2 regions of the Rhizobium sp. AG207R genome follow, and region 2 is predicted to be linked to the other one. Evidence: predicted binding sites of a transcription regulator. Region 2 holds the regulator's gene; the other holds the start of a gene.
What was found. Region 2 encodes LexA, which represses DNA repair genes until DNA is damaged. Its sites were predicted from a motif close to TGTTCNNNNTGTGTTCNG; they were not measured.

Region 1: JJQ51_RS27450 (YifB family Mg chelatase-like AAA ATPase) is a predicted target of LexA. The motif match lies at 2,511-2,528, and genes of this name have one in related genera.

The regions. Positions count from the first base shown of each region.
Region 1 is NZ_JAEPVT010000013.1:108,323-112,937, reverse strand. Features, by position in the region: gene cysK (cysteine synthase A) at 1-786, shown strand, start outside; gene JJQ51_RS27450 (YifB family Mg chelatase-like AAA ATPase) at 887-2,419, opposite strand; gene gshB (glutathione synthase) at 2,612-3,559, opposite strand; gene JJQ51_RS27440 (cupin domain-containing protein) at 3,649-4,152, opposite strand; gene JJQ51_RS27435 (endonuclease) at 4,251-4,615, opposite strand, start outside.
Region 2 is NZ_JAEPVT010000009.1:135,816-140,430, forward strand. Features, by position in the region: gene JJQ51_RS21890 (ComEC/Rec2 family competence protein) at 1-1,342, shown strand, start outside; gene lexA (transcriptional repressor LexA) at 1,323-2,045, opposite strand; gene JJQ51_RS21900 (VOC family protein) at 2,465-3,352, shown strand; gene kdsA (3-deoxy-8-phosphooctulonate synthase) at 3,349-4,188, shown strand; gene eno (phosphopyruvate hydratase) at 4,337-4,615, shown strand, end outside.

The sequences.
Region 1 (4,615 bases), on a different contig from region 2:
ATGATCGAGAGCCTGGAAGCCCAGGGCAAGATCGCTCCCGGCCGGTCCGTGCTGATCGAGCCGACCTCGGGCAACACGGGCATTGCGCTCGCCTTTGCCGCTGCCGCCAAGGGCTATAGGCTGATCCTCACCATGCCGGAAACCATGTCGATCGAGCGTCGCAAGATGCTGGCGCTGCTTGGCGCCGAGCTGGTGCTGACTGAGGGACCGAAGGGTATGAAGGGCGCGATCGCCAAGGCCGAAGAGCTGGCCGCGTCGCTGCCGGATGCGATTATTCCGCAGCAGTTCGAAAATCCGGCCAATCCGGAAATCCATCGTAAGACGACGGCCGAAGAAATCTGGAACGACACCGAAGGCAAGGTCGATATCTTCGTTTCCGGTATCGGCACCGGCGGCACGATCACCGGTGTCGGCCAGGTGCTGAAAGCACGCAAGCCCGACATCAAGGTCATCGCGGTCGAGCCGGCGGATTCGCCAGTTCTGTCCGGCGGCAATCCCGGACCCCACAAGATCCAGGGCATCGGCGCCGGCTTCGCACCAAAAGTTCTCGATACGCATGTCTATGACGAGGTAGTGACCGTCAGCAATGACGAGGCATTCCAGCAGGCGCGGCTCGTCGCCAAGCTCGAAGGCGTGCCGGTCGGCATTTCCTCCGGCGCGGCGCTTACGGCGGCTATCAAGATCGGCCAGCGTCCCGAAAACGAAGGCAAGACTATCGTCGTCGTCATCCCGTCCTTCGCCGAGCGCTATCTCTCGACGGCGCTCTTCGAGGGTCTCGGTGGCTGACAAAGCCATTCGCCATCTTGATTTGGAAAAAGGGGTGTTTCGGCACCCCTTTTCATTTAGGCCGGCTGGAGACGATCAGATGCTGTAGAGTCCCGCATTGTCAGGCATGCGCGGTCAGCCGCTCTCCGGCGATGCGATAGGAGATGGCTTCGGCGAGATGGATGCGCCCGACGGTCGGCTTGTCGTCGAGATCGGCGAGAGTGCGCGCCACCTTGAGAATGCGATGATAGCCGCGGGCGGAGAATTTCATCTTCTCGGCGGCATCGCGCAGCAATTGCAGGCCGGCGGCATCCGGCTCGGCGATGGTTTCGATCATCGCCGTCGAGCAGCGGGCATTGGTGCTGACATCCTTCATGCCGGCTCGTTCGAAGCGTTCCCGCTGCCGCTCGCGGGCGCGTGCCACGCGGAGTGCGACATCGGCGCTGCTTTCCGAGGCTGTCGGCCGGATGAGGTCGGCGGCGGAGACCGCCGGCACGTCGATGCGGATATCGATACGATCGAGCAAGGGGCCGGAAATGCGGCCCTGATAATCGGAAGCGCAACGCGGCCCACGGGCGCAGGTATGACCCGGCTCCCCGGCCATGCCGCAGCGGCACGGGTTCATCGCCGCGACAAGCTGGATGCCGGCCGGATAGGAGACACGGTGGTTTGCTCTGGCGATGACGCATTCGCCGGTTTCCAGTGGCTGGCGGAGCGCATCGAGCGCCTGCGGTGAAAACTCCGGCAGCTCGTCCAGGAACAGAATGCCGTGATGGGCGAGCGAGACTTCACCCGGCCGGGCGCGCAGGCCGCCGCCGACGAGCGCCGCCATGGTGGCGGAATGATGGGGCGCGCGATAGGGCCGCCGGTCCGAGAGCTTGCCGCCGGAAAGCTGGCCGGCGATCGAATGGATCATCGACACCTCCAGCAACTCGTTGGTCGACAAGGGCGGCAGGATCGACGGCAGGCGCGAGGCGAGCATGGATTTGCCGGAGCCGGGAGGCCCGACGAAAAGCAGATTATGGCCACCGGCGGCCGCCACTTCCAGCGCGCGCTTGGCGCTTTCCTGGCCCTTGATATCGGCAAGATCGGGTAGATTGGCGGCATTGGCGCGAACGGATGGCTCCGGCCGCGAGAGAACCTGCGTACCGCGGAAATGATTGGCGAGCGCAATCAGGCTGCGCGGCGCCAGAATATCGATCTCCTTGCCGGCCCAGGCCGCTTCCGGTCCGCTTTCGGCCGGGCAGATCAGCCCCTTGCCCATGGCATTGGCGGCGATCGCGGCGGGAAGAGCGCCGGCAACGGGCGCGATCGTGCCGTCGAGATTGAGTTCGCCGATGACGGTGTAGGAGGACAGGGCATCGGCTGGGATCGCGCCGAGCGCCGCCATCAGACCAAGCGCGATGGCAAGATCGAAATGACTGCCCTCTTTGGGCAGGTCCGCCGGTGCAAGATTGACAGTGACTTTCTTCGGCGGCAAGGCAAGGCCAGAGGCGTGTAGTGCTGCCTGAACCCTCTCACGGCTCTCCGCGACAGCCTTGTCCGGCAGACCGACGATATGCATCAGCACCTTGCCCGGCGCGATCATCACTTGCACTTCGACGGGTACGCCCTCAATGCCCTGAAATGCCACCGTACTGACGCGCGCTACCATTCCCTATCCCCTGTCGCCGAACCCGTTTGCCGTTACGTGCCCCGATCAGCAAACTTCGGGTTGCAATCTGGCATAAGACAAAGAATGAAACAAGAACAATAAACGAACAAAAATTTCACCCCGCATATCGAAATCAACGACATGCGGGGGTGACTAGATCGTTCAGTCGAAAGCGTGGCGGGGAACTGTCGATCAGGCTCGCTTGGCCTCGATCGCATCCCAGAGCAGGCTGGCGATATCGGCGCCGCCGAAACGCTTGACTTCGCGGATGCCGGTCGGCGACGTCACGTTGATCTCGGTCATATAGTCGCCGATGACGTCGATGCCGACGAGCAGGAAGCCGCGCTCCTTGAGGGCTGGGCCGATACGCGCGCAGATTTCCTTCTCGCGCGCCGTCAGCTCGGTGGCTTCCGCGCGGCCGCCGACATGCATGTTGGAGCGGGCGTCATGCTCGGCCGGCACGCGGTTGATCGCGCCGACAGCCTCGCCATCGACGAGGATGATGCGCTTGTCGCCCTTGCGCACGTCTGGCAGGTATTGCTGGGCAATGAAGGGCTCGCGGAAGAGCTGGCCGAACATTTCCAGCAGCGACGAGAGATTGCGGTCGTCACGCGTCGAGTGGAACACACCGGCGCCGCCATTGCCGTAGAGCGGCTTCAGGATGATATCGCCCATTTCATCGCGGAAACGGCGGATTTCAGCCGGATCGCGGGTGATGAGCGTCTTCGGCATGAGATCGGCGAATTCAGTGACGAAGATCTTTTCCGGCGAGTTGCGCACCCAGGCCGGATCGTTGACCACGAGCGTCTTCGGATGGATGCGCTCGAGCAGATGTGTCGAGGTAATATAAGCCATGTCGAATGGCGGGTCCTGGCGCAGCAGCACCACGTCCATGGTGGAAAGATCGACGCGCTCCGGCTCGCCGAGCTCGAAATGATCGCCCTTGACGTCGCGCAGGATCATCGGCTCGACGGAGGCATAGATCCTGCCGTCGCGCATGCTCAGCCGCTCCGGCGTATAGTGGAAGAGCTTGTAGCCCCGGTTCTGCGCCTCGAGGCTCATGGCGAAGGTGGAGTCACCCGCAATGTTGATGCTTTTCACATGGTCCATCTGGACCGCAACATTCTTGATACCAGCCATAGTCAGCCCTCGCTCGGATTTGCGGACAGATGTAGGTCGGCCTGCATCCAAACGCAACGGCTATTCAATGGCTTCCCTCAAGTGGCCGCTTAGGCAGCAAGGCCTTGTGCGCCGCCCTGGCGGACGAAGTTGCGCAGGCGATAAGCCATGGTCAGAGGCTTCGGGAACGGCTTGCGCAGAAAGGCAACCTTGCGCAGGTAGCGATCGATGCGCCATGTCGCCCAGGTGCCACCGGCAAAATAAGCGACATCGCCGGCGCTGAGCGTCCGCTCGACGCCATCTTCCGTGGTGATATGCACCTCGCCCTCAAGGATCATCACCGTTTCGTCCCAGCCGAAATACCAGCGGAACTCGCCCGCGGTGCAATCCCACAGCGCCGTCATTGCGGCATCGTCCTGCCCCCGCGAGTGCTCGGCGATACGGGCGACCGGATTCCCCGACAAAACCCAGGAGGGTTCGATCGGCGATGGCTTCATTTCCATTTCGTTGCTGGCGCCCGCCACGAAGCTTTTCGACTGCGGCATCGCGAGCACGACCGGCGCGGCACGGGTGGCAAAGGCCGCCATGCTCGCCAACATCAGTTTCAAGACCATGCAATCCCCCAAAATTCCATGTGCGTCTGCGATCTCATCGCATGGAACGGGTAAGGGGAAAGTTCATGAAACCGAGCGCATTTTAACGATTGCAGCGATCAGGCGGAAAAACCCTCGATTGTGCAGACGACCATATCGTGGTCGGAGAGCGGCTTGCCTTCTCCGTTCAGGGAGGAAACAAGGTGGCTTTCGCCGACCTTCAAGCTGCGGGTGATGAACCAGTCGAGCTTCATGGTGCGATCGGGAAAGCGCGTGATCAGGCTCGGGCGCGTGCTTGTCTGATCGAGCGGTCCGCCATGGCATTCGAAACCACGGCCTTCGGCCATGGCGAATAGGGTATCGGTCGAATAATCGCCACCGGTGTGATTGCCGGTGTTGAGATCGCCGCCGATCAAGATCGGCAGACCGGGTGCGAAGGCCTCGACTTCATCGATCAACGCCGCCAACTGCCGCTCGCGATAGG
Region 2 (4,615 bases):
CTTCGGTGTATCCGCCGAGCGGGCCTTCATCATGATGGCGATCATGCTTGTGGCCGTGCTTTTCGATCGGCCATCGATCAGTCTGCGCAATGTCGCACTTTCAGCGATCATCATTCTTGTACTGTCGCCGTCGCAAGTCCTCGGTCCGAGCTTCCAGATGTCCTATGCGGCGACACTGGCGCTGGTGTCGGGCTATTCGCTATGGAAGCGGCGGCGGCATCGCGAAAACATTTTGCCGCGCGTCCGTCTATTGAGTCCGCTATTGTTCGTCATGCGCTTCTTCGCAGGCGTGACGTCGACCTCGTTCATCGGCGGCGCGTCGACGGCTATCTTCTCGATCGAGCATTTTCACCGGTTGGCGACATATGGGCTCGCCGCCAATCTCGCTGCTATGCCCATCGTCTCCTTTATCGTCATGCCATTCGGCATGGCGGCGATGCTGCTCATGCCGCTCGGTCTCGACGGGCCTTTCTGGAAAGTAACCGGCGAGGGACTGGAACTCGTTATCGTGATCGCAAGAACCGTAGCTGGTTGGGGAGGCGACATTACCTTCGGTCGCCAGCCGGCCTGGCTGATGCCGACATTCATTATCGGCTTCCTGATCATGAGCATATTGCGGACCCGGCTTCGTCATCTGGGCCTGCTATTATCGCTCTTGTCCATGGGCTTGGCGGCATTCGGATCTGGCGTACCGAAACCCGACCTGATGATCTCCGAAGATGGCGTCCTAGTCGCATTGCGCCAGGACAATATACTCGCGACCAATCGCGAGAGACCGCAGGCCTTTATTTTCGAACAATGGCAAAAGGCACTGGTTGCGGCGGACCATCAGCCTCCGACCATGCTCCCGGCTGACAGCCGACTTCCACAAATCGGCAAGGCAGATCGTTATAAGCGATTGAACAGTGAAGAACAGAAGGCGGTCCGTATCGCAATGGAAGAAGCCTTGGACCGCACCATGCAAGGCAGTTTCGCCTGCCAGAAAGGAGCATGGTGCGCGGCCATGCTTGAAAACGGCGCGATATTGGTCACTATCGAAAACGCGGCCTACCTGCCTGCGGCTTGCGACACGGGGAACATTATCGTGACGCCAATCCGGCTACGGCTCGACCATTGCCGTTCCGGAGCGATGCTCATAACCGGTGCGACATTGCGTAAAACCGGCTCCATCGAAATGGTGCTTACCGGAGACAAGCCCATCCTCTCAACCGCATTCGAGAACCCGCAGCGTCCCTGGACCAGGCATCGAACCTACGATTGGCGCACCGGCAAATTCGACGCGCCAATTGCGCCCACGTCACCCGCCATCGACAATTCACCGGTCAGTGATAGCGGCGAATAAGGCCAACGAGCTTGCCTTGGACCTTCACGCGATCCGGTCCGAAGATGCGGGTTTCGTATGCCGGGTTTGCAGCCTCAAGCGCGATGGAAGCACCCTTGCGACGGAAGCGCTTCAGTGTCGCCTCTTCGTCATCGACCAGCGCCACGACGATGTCGCCGGGATTGGCCGTCGTCGAATTGCGGATGATGACCGTATCGCCGTCGAAGATGCCGGCATCGATCATCGAATCCCCTCGAACTTCAAGCGCATAATGTTCGCCGGATCCGAGCATGTCGGCGGGAACGGTAATGTCGTGCGTATTGTTCTGGATGGCCGAGATCGGAACACCGGCAGCGATGCGGCCCATCACGGGCACCGACGCCGAGCTATTGTGATCGTCATTTGCCACCTTCGACGGAGCGGGCGGGGCAACGGGCTGCGGCTTTCCGAGGCTGCCCTCGATAACGCTCGGAGAAAAGCCGCGGCGCTGCTGCAGGCTCGGATTATAGGCGTCGGGAAGCTTGATGACTTCGAGCGCTCTGGCCCGGTTCGGCAGCCGGCGGATAAAGCCCCGCTCCTCCAGTGCCGTAATCAGGCGATGAATACCGGATTTCGATGCCAGATCCAGTGCATCCTTCATCTCGTCGAAAGATGGCGGAACCCCGGATTCCTTCATGCGTTCGTGAATGAAGAGAAGCAGTTCCTGCTGCTTGCGCGTCAACATCGTCTTGGAACCCCAGAATCAAGAAAAGCTGTGAAACAAATCCAGAACGGACACTATATGTTCCATATGTGTTCCGCAAGTACTTAAATTTCGGTAAAGCCTTGTGAGGTCAGTTAAATAATTACCATTTGCGAATGGATCGGCTCCGAACATCGGCGCGCTGTGTCTCCGTTAACCTGCAGAAAAATAAGAGAAATGCCGCTCTACTCGCTTCCGAGACTTTGTCGTTCAGCCCGTGCGCCGAGCATTTGGATGAACGTGCCGCGCGGCTGCATGAGCCAGCCATGGCAGAGAATCAGCAATCACGTTTGCGAGATTGCCTTCGATCCATGTCGTGTGCTCCGGGTGTTCCATGCTTCCATCTTGAATTGCGCGGGGGATGGGCGCAAATCTGCTTCGGCAAGCAAACAGGAGAAGCCATGATTTCGTCTCCGCATCCGCTGGATCATCTCGTGCTGCCGACCGTCGATATCGCTCTGGCACGCGAGCGCCTCGGCAAGCTCGGTTTTACAGTGGCTCCAGATGCGCGCCATCCCTTTGGCACGCAGAATGCCTGCGTCTTCCTTGCCGATAAAACCTATCTCGAACCTCTGGGCGTCGCGTCTGCGGAGCAGTGCGAGAAGAGCATCATGGATGGCAATGTTTTTGTTGCCCGCGATCAAGCCTATCGCTTCCGGGTCGGCGAAAATGGCTTTTCGGCCGTGGTATTCGGTACGGATGACGCGGTGGCGGATGACGAGCGCTTCAAAGCAGCTGCGATTTCGGCGGGGCAGATGCTGGATTTCTCCCGTCCCATGAAGATGCCGGATGGAACGGAAACCACGGCCGGTTTTCGTCTTGCCTTCGCCGCCGATCTGCGCGCGCCGGATTTTCTCGCTTTCTGCTGTCAGCGCATCAATCCGCTGCCGGCTGACCGCAGTGTGCTCGAGCGTCACGAAAACGGCGTGACTGGTATCGCGCGGGTAGCGCTTTGCGCGCCGAAGCCGGCGGCCTATCGCGGCTTCTTCGAGGAGCTTGTCGGTGGCCCGCGCATTATGGAGCATTCCTTTGGCCTGACGATCAAGGCCGCCAATGCCGATCTGGAGATTTTGACGCCGGAAGGAATGGAGGCATTCTATGATCTACCTGTTCGCACGAATGATCCGGGGCTCAGAGCACGTGCAATCCTTTTCAAAACGCGCGATCTTTCCGTGACATCGTCGCATTTCACTGCTAACGGCGTCACCTATACGCGTAAGAACAATCGTCTATTGGCGAGGTTGGCACCCGGTCAGGGCGCATTGTTCGCCTTTGAGGAGATAATATGAGCACGAATTCGGAAGTCACCGTCGGCGAGGGTGCCTCCAAGGTCCTCTTTTCCAATACTGCAAAGCTGTCGCTGATTGCCGGCCCCTGCCAGATGGAAAGCCGCGACCATGCGTTCATGGTTGCCGGCGTCCTGAAGGAACTTTGCGGCAAGCTGGGCATCGGCCTTGTCTACAAGTCCTCCTTCGACAAGGCGAACCGCACATCGCTGTCAGGCAAGCGTGGCATCGGCCTGGAAAAGGCGCTGGAAGTCTTTGAAGACCTGAAGAAGGAATATGGCTTTCCGGTTCTGACCGATATCCATACGGAAGAGCAGTGCGCCATCGTTTCCAAGACGGTCGATATCCTGCAGATCCCTGCTTTTCTGTCACGCCAGACCGATCTTTTGGTTGCAGCCGCCAAGACCGGCCGCGTGGTCAACGTCAAGAAAGGCCAGTTCTTGGCGCCGTGGGACATGAAGAACGTGCTTGCCAAGCTGAACGACAGCGGCAACCCGAATATTCTTCTCTGCGAGCGCGGTGCCTCCTTCGGCTACAACACGCTGGTCTCGGATATGCGCTCGCTGCCGATCATGGCGGCGATGGGCGCGCCCGTCATCTTCGATGCGACCCATTCCGTGCAGCAGCCTGGTGGGCAGGGCGGTTCGACCGGCGGCGACCGCCGCTTCGTCGAGACGCTGGCGCGCGCGGCCGTCGCCGTCGGCGTTGCCGGTCTCTTCGTGGAGACGCATGAGGATCCCGACAATGCACCGTCCGACGGCCCAAACATGGTCTATTTGAAGGATATGCCACGGCTTCTGGAGAAGCTGCTGGCCTTCGACGCCATCGCCAAGGCTTGAAACGTAGCCGGCATTCAACAGGCTGACATGAATTTACGTTAGGGGCCTGCAGGAGTGCCAAATCGCGGCGCGGATCGCCATTGTAATTTCCGCGCCTTCGATTAAGACGATTTAAATCGATTTATAAACCAGCGAGCAGGAAGCTATCATGACCGCAATCACCGACATTATCGCCCGCGAGATACTCGACAGCCGTGGCAATCCGACTGTCGAGGTCGATGTCTACCTCGAAGATGGCAGCTTGGGCCGCGCGGCGGTTCCGTCGGGCGCGTCGACCGGCGCGCATGAAGCCGTCGAGCTTCGCGACGGCGGCAAGCGCTACCATGGCAAGGGTGTCGAGAAGGCCGTCGAAGCCGTCAATTCGGAAATCTTCGACGCCATCGGCGGCATGGACGCCGAAAACCAGATCCAGCTCGACAACATCATG